Regions from separate parts of the Streptomyces sp. NPDC051636 genome, predicted to be linked through region 1. Evidence: riboswitches for the same ligand, from Rfam matches in the RefSeq annotation. Region 1 holds a riboswitch; each other region holds the start of a gene.
What was found. A riboswitch is a leader RNA that binds a small molecule or an ion and turns the genes downstream of it on or off. The one in region 1 is predicted to bind cyclic di-AMP.
Positions count from the first base shown of each region.

Region 2: another riboswitch for cyclic di-AMP. It lies ahead of ACIBBH_RS09825 (peptidoglycan DD-metalloendopeptidase family protein); the one in region 1 lies ahead of ACIBBH_RS07005 (NlpC/P60 family protein).
Region 3: another riboswitch for cyclic di-AMP. It lies ahead of ACIBBH_RS05115 (NlpC/P60 family protein); the one in region 1 lies ahead of ACIBBH_RS07005 (NlpC/P60 family protein).
Region 4: another riboswitch for cyclic di-AMP. It lies ahead of ACIBBH_RS29265 (transglycosylase SLT domain-containing protein); the one in region 1 lies ahead of ACIBBH_RS07005 (NlpC/P60 family protein).

Region 1 is NZ_JBITDA010000003.1:6,361-9,961, forward strand. Features, by position in the region: gene ACIBBH_RS07005 (NlpC/P60 family protein) at 337-1,500, opposite strand; cyclic di-AMP (ydaO/yuaA leader) riboswitch at 1,508-1,682, opposite strand; gene pcrA (DNA helicase PcrA) at 1,910-3,601, shown strand, end outside.
Region 2 is NZ_JBITDA010000004.1:52,645-56,245, reverse strand. Features, by position in the region: gene ACIBBH_RS09835 (tyrosine-protein phosphatase) at 3-800, opposite strand; partial or broken gene ACIBBH_RS09830 (GH36 C-terminal domain-containing protein) at 1,175-1,387, shown strand; cyclic di-AMP (ydaO/yuaA leader) riboswitch at 1,695-1,854, shown strand; gene ACIBBH_RS09825 (peptidoglycan DD-metalloendopeptidase family protein) at 1,859-2,785, shown strand; gene ACIBBH_RS09820 (DUF6250 domain-containing protein) at 2,927-3,493, shown strand; gene ACIBBH_RS09815 (SGNH/GDSL hydrolase family protein) at 3,557-3,601, shown strand, end outside.
Region 3 is NZ_JBITDA010000002.1:315,723-319,323, forward strand. Features, by position in the region: partial or broken gene ACIBBH_RS05105 (SpoIIE family protein phosphatase) at 570-903, shown strand; gene ACIBBH_RS05110 (SpoIIE family protein phosphatase) at 882-1,070, shown strand; cyclic di-AMP (ydaO/yuaA leader) riboswitch at 1,271-1,445, shown strand; gene ACIBBH_RS05115 (NlpC/P60 family protein) at 1,454-3,409, shown strand; partial or broken gene ACIBBH_RS05120 (NAD-dependent epimerase/dehydratase family protein) at 3,385-3,601, opposite strand, start outside.
Region 4 is NZ_JBITDA010000020.1:82,358-85,958, forward strand. Features, by position in the region: gene ACIBBH_RS29250 (hypothetical protein) at 1-36, opposite strand, end outside; gene ACIBBH_RS29255 (carboxymuconolactone decarboxylase family protein) at 112-573, shown strand; gene ACIBBH_RS29260 (HAD family hydrolase) at 619-1,440, shown strand; gene ACIBBH_RS29265 (transglycosylase SLT domain-containing protein) at 1,455-1,994, opposite strand; cyclic di-AMP (ydaO/yuaA leader) riboswitch at 2,000-2,183, opposite strand; gene ACIBBH_RS29270 (polyprenyl synthetase family protein) at 2,713-3,601, shown strand, end outside.

The sequences.
Region 1 (3,601 bases):
CGAGGGTTCGATCGCGCGCCGGTACACGATCGACATGATCGTGCCGCCAACTGCGACTCCCGATCACGCTGCCGGTCTGGCGCACGGTGTTGGTGACAGTCGACCCGGCACCGGCCCGATCCAACGGCAGGGAGCTGATCAATGGCTGCCATCACCGGGCCGATCACCATGCCGATGGAGAGGCCCTGGACCAGCGACAGGATCTCGCTTACGGATGAGCGGGGTTTGCAGTCCGCGGAACCCGTAGGCGCCCATGGTCAGCGCCGCCCTGGTGAGCGCTGGTGTGGTGACAGGCGTAGCGGCCAGCGGCGAACCACATGCCGGCCTACAACGGGCTCAGGCCGGTCGCACCACGCTGTGGATGATCGATTCGCCGCCGTAGTAGATCGACTCCTCGCGGACGTAGGTACCCGGCTTGGGGGCGTGGATCATCATGCCGTTGCCGATGTAGATGCCGACGTGGCTGACATCGTCGTAGAAGAAGACCAGGTCACCGGGCTGGGCGTCGGCGAGGGGAACCGTGGTGCCCGCCTCGACCTGGTCGTAGGTGGTGCGCGGCAGGCTGACGCCGGCGGCCTTCCAGGCGGCCTGGGTCAGGCCGGAGCAGTCGTAGGAGCCGGGGCCGGTGGCGCCCCAGACGTAGGGTTTGCCGATCTGGGCACGGGCGAACGCGATCGCTTTGTCGGCCATGGTGGCGTACGAGGGCGACGTGCCGGAGGAGCCGGACGAGGTTCCGCTCGCCGAGCCCGACGAGCCCGACGAGTCGGACGACGAGCTGTCCTGTTGCGCCGCCGCCGCCTCCTGCTGCTGCTTCGCGAGCTCCGCCGCCTTGCGCGCGGCCTCCTCCCGCTTCTGCCTCTCGATCGCCGCGAGCCGCGCCTTCTCCTGGGCCGTCAGCGTGGACAGCAGTTCCCGTGCGGTGGCGAGCTTCTTCTGGACGGTGGCCTTGGCGGTCTGCAGGTCGTTCCGCGACTCGGTCAGCGTCTCGAGGCTCTTGGTCGCCTCCTGCCGCTTCTTCATGGTCGCGGACTGCTGGGTGACGTAGTCGTCGACCGCGTCCTTCTGCCGGGAGGTCAGCCGGCTCATCAGCTGCGTCTGGTCGAAGTAGTCCTGCGGGGTGTCCGCGAGCAGGAAGGTGGCGGTGTCGGGGGCGGTGGCCCCGGTCCGGTACTGGGCCGCGGCGAACGAACCCAGCTTCTCGCGCGCCTTGTTGAGCTTCTCCGTGCGCTTGGCCACCTCGTCGAGGAGGGCGTCGACCCGTCTGCGCTGCTTACCGGTGTTCTCCTTGGCCGCGTTGTACTTCTCGGTCGCCGACTCCGCCTGCCGGTACAGGTCGTCGACCTTCTTCTCGACCTCCTCAAGGCTCGGCTTGTCACCGTCAGCGGACGGGGTGGCGTCGGCCGTCTGGGAGAGCAGGGCCATGGAGGTGAGCGCGGCGGTGGCGAGGGCGGGGGTGCGTATACCAGCCACACCCGAGGGACGCTTGCGGTGCGACGCCAAGGGAGGCGACTCCTTCCAATGTTCCGCCTACCGGGTTAGCTGTCGGGTTCGGGCGGGTGGTTCGGAAGGGTTGCCCTACGGCCCTTCTCCCGGAGGGAGACGGACCGATTCACCCCAAGTTCGGTTGGGTCCCCGGCTCCGGTCGCCGCAGGGCGGCGCGCCGGACTCGGCGGAGGCCGCGCGGCCCGGCGACGTTCGCCGGTGGGGGCGTGCGGCCCGCCCGGCACGGTAGCCAACTCCTGTGGCTCATGTGAAGATTGATGCACGATATGCCCGATACATTTCTGTGACCCGGGGCAGAGATCCATTTCGGGTGACAGTGCGGCTCCGCAGAGTGAGCGGCGGGGAATCCGGTCATTTCCCGGGGCGGCGGCCGGTTGCCGGTGGGGCGCCCTAGACTCGGAGAGCGATGAGCAGCCTCTTTGACGACAGCTTCCTGGCGGACCTCCAGGCCCCTCGCGGGCACGAGGAGGAGCCCCCGCCACCGCCCGAGGACGAGCACGCTCCGGAGCCGGTTCCGGACGATCTGTTCGGGGGGAAGTTCGACGTGCCGCCGGACCGGGACGCCTACTACCGCGACGGCGCCCACCGCCCGGCCGTCGACTCGGCCGCGCTCCTGGAGGGGCTGAACGACAACCAGCGGGCCGCCGTCGTCCACTCCGGCTCCCCGCTGCTCATCGTGGCCGGCGCCGGCTCCGGCAAGACCCGCGTACTCACCCATCGCATCGCCTACCTGCTGGGCGAGCGGGGCGTGCACCCCGGGCAGATCCTCGCGATCACCTTCACCAACAAGGCCGCGGGCGAGATGAAGGAGCGGGTCGAGCAGCTCGTCGGCCCGCGCGCGAACGCGATGTGGGTGATGACCTTCCACAGCGCGTGCGTGCGCATCCTGCGCCGGGAGAGCAAGAAACTCGGCTTCACGTCGTCGTTCTCGATCTACGACGCCGCCGACTCCAAGCGCCTGATGGCCCTGGTCTGCCGCGATCTGGACCTCGACCCCAAGCGCTTCCCGCCGAAGTCCTTCAGCGCCAAGATCTCCAACCTGAAGAACGAGCTGATCGACGAGGAGGACTTCGCCGCCCAGGCCACCGACGGCTTCGAGAAGACCCTCGCCCAGGCCTACGCCCTCTACCAGTCGCGGCTGCGCGAGGCCAACGCCCTGGACTTCGACGACCTGATCATGACGACGGTCAACCTGCTGCGCGCGTTCCCGGACGTTGCCGAGCACTACCGCCGCCGGTTCCGCCACGTCCTGGTCGACGAGTACCAGGACACCAACCACGCCCAGTACGCCCTCGTGCGCGAACTCGTCGGCACCGCCGGGCACCCGGTGGACGTACCGCCCGCCGAGGACGACCTGCAGCCCGCCGAGCTGTGCGTGGTGGGTGACGCCGACCAGTCGATCTACGCCTTCCGCGGCGCGACCATCCGCAACATCCTCCAGTTCGAGGAGGACTACCCGGACGCGACGACGATCCTGCTGGAGCAGAACTACCGCTCCACCCAGACGATCCTCTCGGCGGCCAACGCGGTCATCGAGCGCAACGAGTCCCGCCGGCCGAAGAACCTGTGGACCAACGCGGGCGCGGGCGCCCGCATCACCGGGTACGTCGCCGACACCGAGCACGACGAGGCGCAGTTCGTCGCCGACGAGATAGACCGCCTCACGGACGCGGGCGAGGCGAAGGCCGGGGACGTCGCCGTCTTCTACCGCACCAACGCCCAGTCCCGTGTCTTCGAAGAGGTCTTCATCCGCGTCGGCCTGCCCTACAAGGTCGTCGGCGGCGTCCGTTTCTACGAGCGCAAGGAGGTCCGGGACGTCCTGGCCTACCTGCGCGTCCTCGCCAACCCGGAGGACTCGGTCCCGCTGCGCCGCATCCTCAACGTCCCCAAGCGGGGCATCGGCGACCGCGCCGAGGCGATGATCGACGCCCTGTCCCAGCGCGAGAAGATCAGCTTCCCGCAGGCGCTCAAGCGCGTCGACGAGGCGTACGGCATGGCCGCGCGCTCCACGAACGCCGTCAAGCGGTTCAACACGCTGATGGAGGACCTCCGTACGATCGTCGAGTCCGGCGCGGGCCCGGCGACCGTCCTGGAGGCG
Region 2 (3,601 bases), on a different contig from region 1:
CGTCAGTCGAGCAGCCGCTCCCGCAGCCGTTCCCGGATCTCCGGCGTGACCCCGAGCCCCTGCTCCAGGTAGGCGTCCACGCCGCCCCACGTCTCCTCGACCGTCTCGAACGCCGCCGTCAGGTACTCGGCACGCGCGTCGAACAGCGGGCCGAGGAGCTCCATGACCTCGGAGGAGTACGCCGAGTCGGAGCTGCCGCTGCGGCGCACCTTGTAGCGGCGGTGCTTGGCGTTCGACTCCAGGTAGTCGGCCAGGATCGCGTCCCGCTCCACGCCCACGGCGAGCAGTGTGACGGCGATGGACAGGCCTGCGCGGTCCTTGCCGGCCGCGCAGTGCATCAGGGCGGGGACGCTGTCCTCGGCGAGCGCGTGCAGCACCCGGGAGTGCTCGGCGGTGCGCTCCTTCATGATCTTGCGGTAGGAGGCGATCATCCGGTTCGCCGCCTTGCCGTCCGCGAGGAGCGCGCGCAGCTGGTCGAGGTCGCCGTCGCGGACCATCGTCCAGAACTCGGCGCCGTCCGCCGGGTCGCTCAGCGGCAGGTTCACGTTGCGCACGCCGGGCAGTTCGACGTCCGGTCCCTCGAGCCTGTGGTCGGCCGCGTTGCGGAAGTCGAAGATGGTGTGCAGCCCGAGGGAGGCGAGGAACGCCGCGTCCTCGTCGGTCGCGTGCGCGAGGTGCCCGCTGCGGAACAGCACCCCGTAGCGCACCCGCCGTCCGTCCACCGTGGGCAGACCGCCCACGTCCCGGAAGTTGCGCACTCCGGTCAGCTCCGGTTCGGTCGACGGGATCTGCTGCGTCACGGGGGCTCCTCCCAGCCGTTCCCGCCGTCGCGGCTCGTCGGCGGGCACCCTGTCGACGATACGACATCGGTTTTCCCGGGCAATGAGTTGTCCACAGGCGTTGCCTCCGCGGCCAAGAGCGCTTGATGATGTTGGCTCCACTGGGGCCCCAGGATCGCGCTCGCCGACGCCGAGGCCCTCGCCGAGCACCCGCTGCCCGGCTACCGGCCCTTCGAGTCCCCGCTCGACGGCCGCGAGGAGTATCCGGTCGAGGGCGGCCCCCGCTTCGTCAGGCCCGCCCCGTCCTTGCGCGCCGGACAGCGGCGCGATACCGAGTGGGCCTCGAGACGTACGACACCGACGACGGCGAACTCCGGCTGCGCTTCCGCGAGCTCGGGGACGAGGCCGTCGTCCTCGCCTGGCTCCAGGCGCAGCGGTACGGCGAGCCGGTCCCGGCGCTGCGGCTGCGCGGCCTCGACCCCACGGCGTCGTACGAATGCCGCGAAACGGGCGAAGTTCACCGGGGTGCCGTGCTGCTGCACCACGGGCTGCGCACCGGGCTGCGCGGCGACTTCGATGCGACGGTTCTCCGCCTGTGTCGCATCTGAGCTTTCTGTCCGAATTAGACCCTTCATTCCAAGTCGCTGTGAATTAGGGGGCCATGGGGATGGGGTGCGTGAGGAGCGTCATATTCGTGACCGTCCGTCGCGCGTCATGTCCACGTAATCCGCGGGATCTTCCTGGGATTTGATGCAACGAAGACGCATCGAATTCACGGAGGGTGACCGGGAATTCCCGTAACGGATCACGTGAAACGCGGACAGAGGGAACCATCTGGTTGTCCCTTCGCGTCCTGCTCGCTTACGTTCGCCATCAATCCGGACGGAACGCCGAATCCTGCCGCCGCCCGGAGCCCGCACACACTCACCCGTGCACGGCAGGAGCGGGGGACCCACCAGGTACGACTGCCTGTTCCGGTCTCCGGGACGGCTAGGGGTGAAGCCGCGCCCCGCGCGCGGCCGGGCAGCTCCAGCCCGAACCCGACAGCTCACCTCGCAGGCGTCGGAGAGGAATTCGCCATGCCCGCGAAGGGTAAACACCGCCGTCCCAAGACCCGGCGTTTCACGCGCTCGATCGCCGTCGCCGGCACGGGCGGCGCCGCGCTCGCCCTGCCTCTCATGGGCGCCACCGGTGCCCACGCGGCCACCGCAAAGGATTCCGTTTCGGAAAAGGCCGTCCAGACCGTACCGGTGGCCGGGAAGAAGGTCTCCGCGGCACAGCCGGGCGCACGCACCTACACGGTGAGGACCGGCGACTACCTCTCCAAGATCGCCGACGAGCAGCACGTCAGCGGCGGCTGGCACCGGCTCTACGAGGACAACCGCGAGGCCGTCGGCAGCGACCCCTCGCTGATCCACCCCGGCCTGAAGCTCACGCTCGGCAAGAAGGCCGCGCAGACGGGCGGCAAGTCCTCCGCCTCCGCCGGGTCTTCGTCGTCCGTGAAGTCGAAGTCGCAGTCGGAGTCCGGGTCCACGTCGCGGTCCCAGTCGCAGTCGGCGTCCCGGTCGTCGTCCCCCGCGTCGGCGAACACCTCCGCCGGCTTCACGCTCCCCGTGGCCAGCGCCACCGTCGGCACCGGCTACCACGTGGCGGGCAGCATGTGGTCCAGCGGCCACCACACGGGCGTCGACTTCGTCGTCCCGACCGGCACCTCGCTGAAGGCCGTGGGTGCGGGCACGGTCGTCTCCGCGGGCTGGGGCGGCGCCTACGGCAACCAGGTCGTGATCAGGCTCGCCGACGGCTACTACGCCCAGTACGGCCACCTCTCCTCGCTCTCCGTCTCGGCCGGCCAGACCGTGGCCGCGGGCCAGCAGATCGGCCTCTCCGGCGCGACCGGCAACGTGACCGGCCCGCACCTGCACTTCGAGATCCGCACCACGCCGAACTACGGCTCGGACGTGGACCCCGTCGCCTACCTCCGCTCGCACGGCGTCGCCGTCGCCTGACGACCGCGTCGCCCGTCCCTGGGTGACCGAAGGCCGGACCCCCGATCCCCGGGTCCGGCCTTCGGTGTGTCGACAGCGGGGCCGGGGCCCGGGCACAGTGACCTCCATCAGGAGCAAGGCCTTCTGCAGCCTTGGGGGCCCTTGTCCGGCAGCCCGCACCCCGCCCACGACGACTTCCGGCACGGTCTCGGCCAGTGGGTGACCGAACTGCAGGACGGCGGCAGCGTCACCGCCTCCCACGGCTTGCTGGACATCGACGTGCCCAGCGGCGCGACGGTCTGGTTCCGCCGGTGGCTCGAAGGGCCGTACGTCCTGGAGTACACCGCCCCGCCGGCGTCGCAGGGCGGGGCCAACGGCCGCGTCTCGGACCTCAACAACTTCTGGAACGCGGCCGGCGTCCGTTTCCCCGGCGACCTCTTCGCGACGCCGCGGGGAGGCGGGCTCGAGGAGTACGACTACCTGAAGACGTATTACGCCGGCTACGGCGCCAACTCCAACACCACCACCCGGCTGCGCCGTTACGTCGGCGACGCCGGGGTCCGCCCCCTGGTCTACGACTGCACCGGGCCCCTGCTCGTCGCGAACGAACCCCAGCGCGTCCGGATCGTCTCGGATCACCGGCTTCCGGGTGTGGCGTATTCCCGGATGACGCATGCCGGAGGAGTGGCTTATCTCACCGACCGTCAAGCCCGTATTACGGTCGCGTAAGTCACACCCCAAGGTGAATCATGGTCCGATGTGGCAGACGATTCGAAGAGTGACAACAGATCAGTGATCGGGTCGTACGTGGCGGTGGGGGACAGCTTCACCGAGGGC
Region 3 (3,601 bases), on a different contig from region 1:
CCGCAGTACCGGTACGGACCACAGGCGGACCCCTGCCGCCGCGCGCCCGTGCGCTCCGGCGCGCACGCCCCGCACGGATCAGTGGCTCCCGACTGCGATGAGCAGCGTCCTCGGCAGATCCCCCGCCCGCTCGGGCGCAGATTTCGGGGGAGACCGGGCCCGTATCGGCGGTCGGGTGAGGCGGCAGGCCATGGCGGACGCTGAGATCGACTACGCGGCGGTGTTCCAGACACTGCCGGGGATGGTCGCCGGGCCCGCGGCAGCGGGCACAGCGACCGGGCCCAGGTGCTGGAGGCCGAGCTGTACCGGCGCGCCCGGGAGCTGACAGGAGCTGAACGAGCGGCTGCGCCGGTCCCACGCCCGGGACCGGGAGGTGGCGCTCGCCCTCCAGGAGGCGATGCTCCCCGCCCGCCTGCAGGTGGGGCGCCACCGGGCCGCCGTGCGGTACCAGCCCGGTGAGCGCGCTGAACGTGTGCGGGGACTGGTACGACCTGGTCGACCGGGTCGGCGGCGACCGCATCGGCCTCTCGGTCGGTGACGTGGTCGGGCACTGCCTGCAGGCCGCGTGCGTGATGGGGCAGTTGCGCAGCGCTCAGCGCCGTCTGCCGCGTCGCCGACGGCCTCGCGCATGCGCTGAACGCCCTGGGGGAGTACGCCCACGTGGTCGACGGCGCGGAATCGGCGACCGCGGTGGCGACGTTCATCGACTTCGACCACCGCACCCCGGCCTACAGCAGCGCCGGCCACCCGCCGCCCGTACTGGTGCATGCCGACGGCCTCGTGGAGTTCCTCGACCGGGCCACCGATCCCCCGCTGGACGCCCGGCCCGACCCCGGCCACGTCCCGAGGCACGCCTCACGTTCACCGACGGGGCCACCCTCGTGCTGTACACCGACGGCCTGATCGAGCGGCGGCACGAGGACATCGACGTCGGGCCGGCCCGTCTCGCCGACGTTCTCGGCCGGCACCGGGCCGCGGATCCGGAGGACCTCGCCGACGCCGTCCTGCGGGAGTTGCTTCCGCGGGAGGCCGCGACCGACGACACGGCGCTGGTCATCATGCGGTGGTGAGATGCGGCGGCGAGGCGGGCGTTCGAAGTGCTGGTCCTGCGGGCGGTTTGGGGGCCTCCTCACCGGATGATCACGGGCGCCAAGATGAATATCACAATTACGTATCGGGCATTCCGCGCTTCAACCTTCACACCGGCCACACAAGTTGGCTAGGTTGGCGACCAGGCCGCACGGCTCCCCCCGGCGAACCCCGCCGGGCCGCGTGGCCTCCGTCGAGTCCGGTGCCCTTGCGGGGCACAGCCGGAGCCGGGGACCCAACCGACTTGGGGTGAATCGGCCCAACTGCCCGAGGGGGCAAGGGTCGTAGGGCATGCCTTCCACCATCGACCGCCCGAACCCGACAGCTAACCCGGTAGGCGGAGCACGGAAGGAGTACGTCCCCCATGGCGCGCGAAAGCCGCGACGAGGTTCGGCAGCGAATCGACACCCTCTACGACCAGGCCGAGAACGCCACCGGGAACTACAACGCCACCCGTGCGCTGTCAGGGGGCACGCGCGGCCGTGGGGTGCGTCTTCGCCGGTCGGACCGGGGCGCCGATCCCTCTCTGGACAGTGTCGCCCGGCAGTGGATGGACGGGGCACGCGCCAAGCTGGGTCCGTCAGTGCCCGCCGTACTCCCCGCCGACCGGACACCGCGGCGCCCGGCCGAGCGCCGCCCCAAGGTCCCGGAGGAGCTCTTGGGTCGCGGCCTGACCGCCGGTGCGCTGGAAGCGCCGGCCGGGCGCCCCCTGCCGGAGCTGACCGCCGGGACTTCCGGGCAGACGGGCGGGCGTGCCGTGCCGGAACTGACCGGCCGCGCCCTGCCCGAACTGACCGGCCGCCCAGTGGCGGAGCTGACCGCCGGGCCCGTCGCCGCGCTGCCCTCCGCGCCGGAGCCGCGGCGGGAGACGCCCCTGGCCCTGCCCGCGGCCGCGCCGCGGCGGTCCTCGCCCGCGGTGTCGAAGGGGCAGAACCAGCGGAAGCTCGCCGCTGCCCGTGAACTGCTGTCCCGCCAGACCATGCGGCAGGCCCCGCCCGCCGCCCTCGCCGCGATCGAGCCCCCGCGCCCGGCCCAGGACACATGGCGTGGCGACGCCGACCAGACCCTCCAGCCGGCGGAACAGGAGTGGCTGCGCCAGCAGTGGGCCGGCCTCAGCGCGGGCATGTCAGCGGCGGGAACCGCGGTCGCCGCGGGGGATGGCACGGGGGCGATGGCCGGGGCGGGCACGATCCCCAGCCCGGGCCCGAGTACGGGGACGGACGCGCTCACCGACACCGGCGCACTTTCCGCGCCCGGCGCGGCAGCTGGGGCGGGCGCCATGACCGGGGTGGTCGCGAGCCCCAGCGCGGATGCGATGACCGCGACCGGCGCGATCGCCGGAATGGGCACAATCCCCAGCCCGGGCAGGCCCATCGGCATGGACACACTCACCGGCACCGGCACACTCGCCGCCACCGGCGTGATGGCCGGGGCAGGCGCCATGACCGGGACGGGCACCACGACCACTACCGGCGCGATCGCCGGAATGGGCACAATCCCCAACGCGGGCACACCCATCGGCACGGACACACTCACCGGCACCGGCACACTCGCCGCCACCGGCGTGATGGCCGGGGCAGGCGCCATGACCGGGGCAGGCGCAATGCCCGGCGTCGGTATGGCGACCGGCGCGGGCATGCCCCCCGGTGCCGGGGCAGCCGTCGGTGTGGACCCGTTCCCGGGCGCGGCGGCTCCCTCGGGGGCGACCCCCGTGACCGGCACCGGAACCTTCGCCGCTGCCGCCCTCCTCGGCGACACCGGGTCCTTCGTCGGCGCCGGCCCCCTGAGCGACACCGGATCCTTCACCGGTACCGGCGCCTTGACCGACACCGGATCCCTCGCCCAGGCCGGCGCCCTCACCGGCACCCCGTCCTACGCCAGAGCCGGTATCGCCGGCTCCCCCGCCCCGGCCGACACCGGTTCCTTCGCCGTCCCCTCCCCCGCCACGGAGCCGGCGTACGGCGGAAAGGGCATGAAGGCGGTGGCCTTCGCCCGGGCGCAGATGGGCAAGCCGTGTGTCTGGGGGGCGACCGGGCCGGACTCCTACGACTGCTCCAGCCTGACCCAGGCCGCGTGGAAGGCCGCCGGGGTCACGCTGCCGCGTGCCGCGCGGGAGCAGGCGGGCGCGGGCACGCCGGTCGCGCTGAGCGAGGCCCAGGCCGGGGATCTGGTGTTCTTCTTCGACGACGACAACCACGTCGGTCTCTACGTCGGCAGCGGCATGATGGTCCACGCACCGGGCCAGGGCGCGTACATACGCGAGGAGTCGGTCTACGGCGCCGGAGAGACGGCCATTCACCGGGTGATACGGCCCGCGTGAGACCTCCGCCGGGCACGCCGGCTCTCGTAGTGGTCCAGCAGGGTCTCCTCGACCGGGCGGTAGGGGAGGCCCAGTTCGCGCACGCTCCGGCTGTTGTCCACGCGGAAGCGGATGCCGAGGTGCTTGCGGACGTAGTCCTGGGTGAGCCCGAAGGCGGGGCCCAGGACACGTATCGGCCAGTGCGGGAGCGCG
Region 4 (3,601 bases), on a different contig from region 1:
CAGATGCGTCCGGAAATTCTCGCGCCGACCGGTCACACTCCACGCCCCCGCTCCGTCAGCCCAGTGACAGCAACTTAGCGGTTGAACCAGTCGGACACAGGAGGCAGCACCATGCAGGCACGGATGACCAACCCGGCGTACGTCCTCCCGGCCGCCCTGAAGGGCATCGGCAGCATCTTCCAGGCGATCGGCGAGGGCGGCCTGCCGGCCGAGCTGGCGGAGATCGTCGGGCTGCGCGCCAGCCAGATCAACGGGTGCAGTGCCTGCGTGCACGGTCACACGGCGAACCTGCGCAAGGCCGGGGCGAGCGAGGAGCGCATCGCGGCCGTCGCCGCCTGGCGCAAGGCGCCCTTCTTCACCGACGCCGAGCGCGCCGCGCTGCAGCTGGCGGAGCGGATGACGCGGCTCGCGGACCGGTCCGAGGAGCCGGTGCCGGACGCGCTCTGGGACGAGGTGGCCGGCCACTTCGACGAGAAGGAGCTGTCCGCGCTGATCCTCACCGTCTCGGTCACCAACATGTTCAACCGTCTCAACACCACCATCAAGGAGCCCGCGGGCACCACTTGGGGCTGAAAACAGCGGTGAGTCCAGGGGGCGCGGTGTCCGTATTCTCTGATCATGGCCGCACCCCCCGCACATTCACCCGTCGCATGCTCACTCGTCGCAACCGATCTCGACGGAACGCTCCTGCGCGGCGACGACACCTTCTCCGACCGCTCCCTCGCCGCCCTCGCGCGGGCCGAGAAGGCGGGGGCCCGGCACCTCGTGGTGACCGGGCGCCCGGCACCCCGGGTGCGGCCGCTGCTCGACGGCCTCGGCTGTACGGGACTCGCGGTGTGCGGACAGGGGGCGCAGGTGTACGACGCCGGCGCCGACCGCCTGCTGTGGTCGGTCACCCTCGACCGGGAGCTGGCGGAGACCGCGCTCGGCAAGATCGAGGCCGAGGTGGGGGACGTGTACGTGGCCGTCGACCAGGACGGGGTGGACGGGCTCACACTCATCGAACCGGGGTACCTCATGCCCCACCCCACCCTGCCCGCCGTACGGGTCCAGCGGCGCGAGGACCTGTGGCGCGCGCCGATCAGCAAGGTCCTGCTGCGCCACCATGCCCTGTCCGACGACGAGTTGGCGGCCACGGCCCGCTCGGTCGTGGGGTCGCTGGCGACGGTCACCATGTCGGGGCCGGGGACCGTCGAGCTCCAGCCGTGCGGCGTCACGAAGGCGACCGGGCTGGCGCTGGCCGCCGAGCGCCTCGGGCTGAGCGCCGAACAGGCCGTCGCCTTCGGGGACATGCCCAACGACATCCCGATGTTCGACTGGGCCGCCCACGGTGTGGCGATGGCCAACGCCCACCCCGAACTGAAGGCGGTGGCCGACGAGGTCACCCTGTCGAACGAGGACGACGGCATCGCCGTCGTCCTCGAAAGACTCTTCCCCTGAGGGGAGCGGAGCGGTCAGTACGCGCCGAACACGTTGTCGATCGAGCCGTACCGCGCGGCGGCGTAGTTGCAGGCGGCGGTGATGTTCGCGACCGGGTCGTAGATGTTGAACGACGTTCCGGCCACGTGATAGGCGCGGAACGTCGGGTCGATGACCTGCAGCAGGCCCTTGGACGGGATACCGGCGGCCGCGTTGGAGTCCCAGAGGTTGATGGCCAGCGGGTTGCCCGACGACTCGCGTATCACGTTGCGGTAGATGCCGTTGTAGCTGCCCGGGATGTGCTTCTCGGCCATGATCGCGAGCGACTGGCGGATCCAGCCGTCGAGGTTGTTCGGGTACGCGACCGTGCTGGTGGCCGTCGTGGTGGTGGCCGTCGTGGTGGTGGCCGTCGTGGTGGTGGCCGTCGTGGTGGTAGCCGTCGTGGTGGTGGCCGCCGAGGCGCTGGTCGCGCCGATCAGCGGGAGGGCGAGCACGGCGGCGCCGGTACCGGCGACTGCGACCTTGCGGACGAGGCGGGCGAAGGGGGCACGGCGGCGCTGAGCGGCAGCAGACATGGTGAAGTTCCTCTCCGTCGCCTGCGAGGTGAGCTGTCGGGTTCGGGCTGGGAGGTGCCCGGCCGTGCCGCCCGAAGACGGCACGGCTTCACCCCAAGCCGTTCCGGGACGACGGATGTCGCCCGGACCGGCGGCTTACCTGGGTCCCCCGCTCCTGCCGTACGCGAATGAGTTCGTCAATGGGTGTGACGGGCGGCGGCAGGATTAGGCGTCCGCCCGACGGCCCGGAACGTATGCGAGAGCACATGTCCAGAACAAGTAGCGGATTCACACAACGTCCTAGTTGACCTTGTTCTGGTGCGTATGAGGTGCTTGATCCTTTGCGCTCGCCAAGCCTCAACTGGCCAATGCCGAAAGGCGTAATGCCGGTATGGGGTGATAAACACGCCGGTCGGGTGGCGTGACCCAATTCACGGAATAACAATCGCGGCAAATGGGGCATGGAGGGCGACGTCTTGGGTAAGCGCGTCGGGCGTGGCGGCGCGGATCGGGCTGCTCCAAGCGGCGCAGTCGCGTCGTACTTCCGGGTAAGTAGATAAATATCTGTCCTTATCAACCGATCGAAAACATAACGGTCGTGGTCCGATAGCGCCCGGCCTGTAACAGTGGGCGCCCTCGGTGATCGAAAGCTGACCGGATACGCTGACTTGAGTGAGGGCAGCGACCTATCGACAAACCGTGTAATCGCCAGCAGACACCAGCAGACAGGAGACCCCTCGTGACCGTCGTCGGGCCATTCGGGCTGAGCGTGCGGGACCAGGCTCTGGAAGCCGATGTCCAGGCCGGACTGGCGGCTGTCGAGGAAGGCCTGCTCGAAGCCACCAAGAGCGAGGTCCCCTTCATCACCGAGGCCGCGCAGCACCTCGTGCGCGCGGGCGGGAAGCGGTTCCGGCCGCTGCTCGTGATGCTCGCGGCACAGTTCGGGGACCCGTACGCGCCGGGGGTCGTGCCCTCGGCCGTCGTCGTCGAGCTCACCCACCTCGCCACGCTGTACCACGACGACGTCATGGACGAGGCGGCCGTGCGCCGCGGGGTGGACAGCGCGAACACCCGCTGGGGCAACTCGGTCGCCGTCCTCACCGGCGACTTCCTCTTCGCCCGTGCCTCGCAGATTCTCGCCGACCTCGGCCCCGAGGCCGTACGGGTGCAGGCCGTGGCGTTCGAGCGGCTGGTCACCGGGCAGATCCTGGAGACGGCGGGGCCGCAGGACGGCCGGGATCCGGTCGAGCACTACCTGGACGTCCTGGGCGGCAAGACCGGGTCGCTGGTGGCGGTCTCCTGCCGCTTCGGCGCGATGATGTCCGGGGCCGACGAGACCGTGGTGGACGTCCTGACCCAGTACGGCGAGCGGCTCGGCGTCGCCTTCCAGCTCGCGGACGACGTGCTGGACATCGCCTCCGACTCCCACGAGTCCGGCAAGACCCCGGGGACCGACCTGCGCGAGGGCATCCCCACCCTGCCCGTGCTGCGCCTCAGGGAGCGGGCGGCACGGCTGGGGCTGCCCGAGGACATCGCCCTGTGCGACCTCCTCGACTCCGACCTGACCGACGACACCCGGCACGCCGAGGCCCTGACCGCGCTGCGCGCCCACCCGGCGCTGGAGCAGG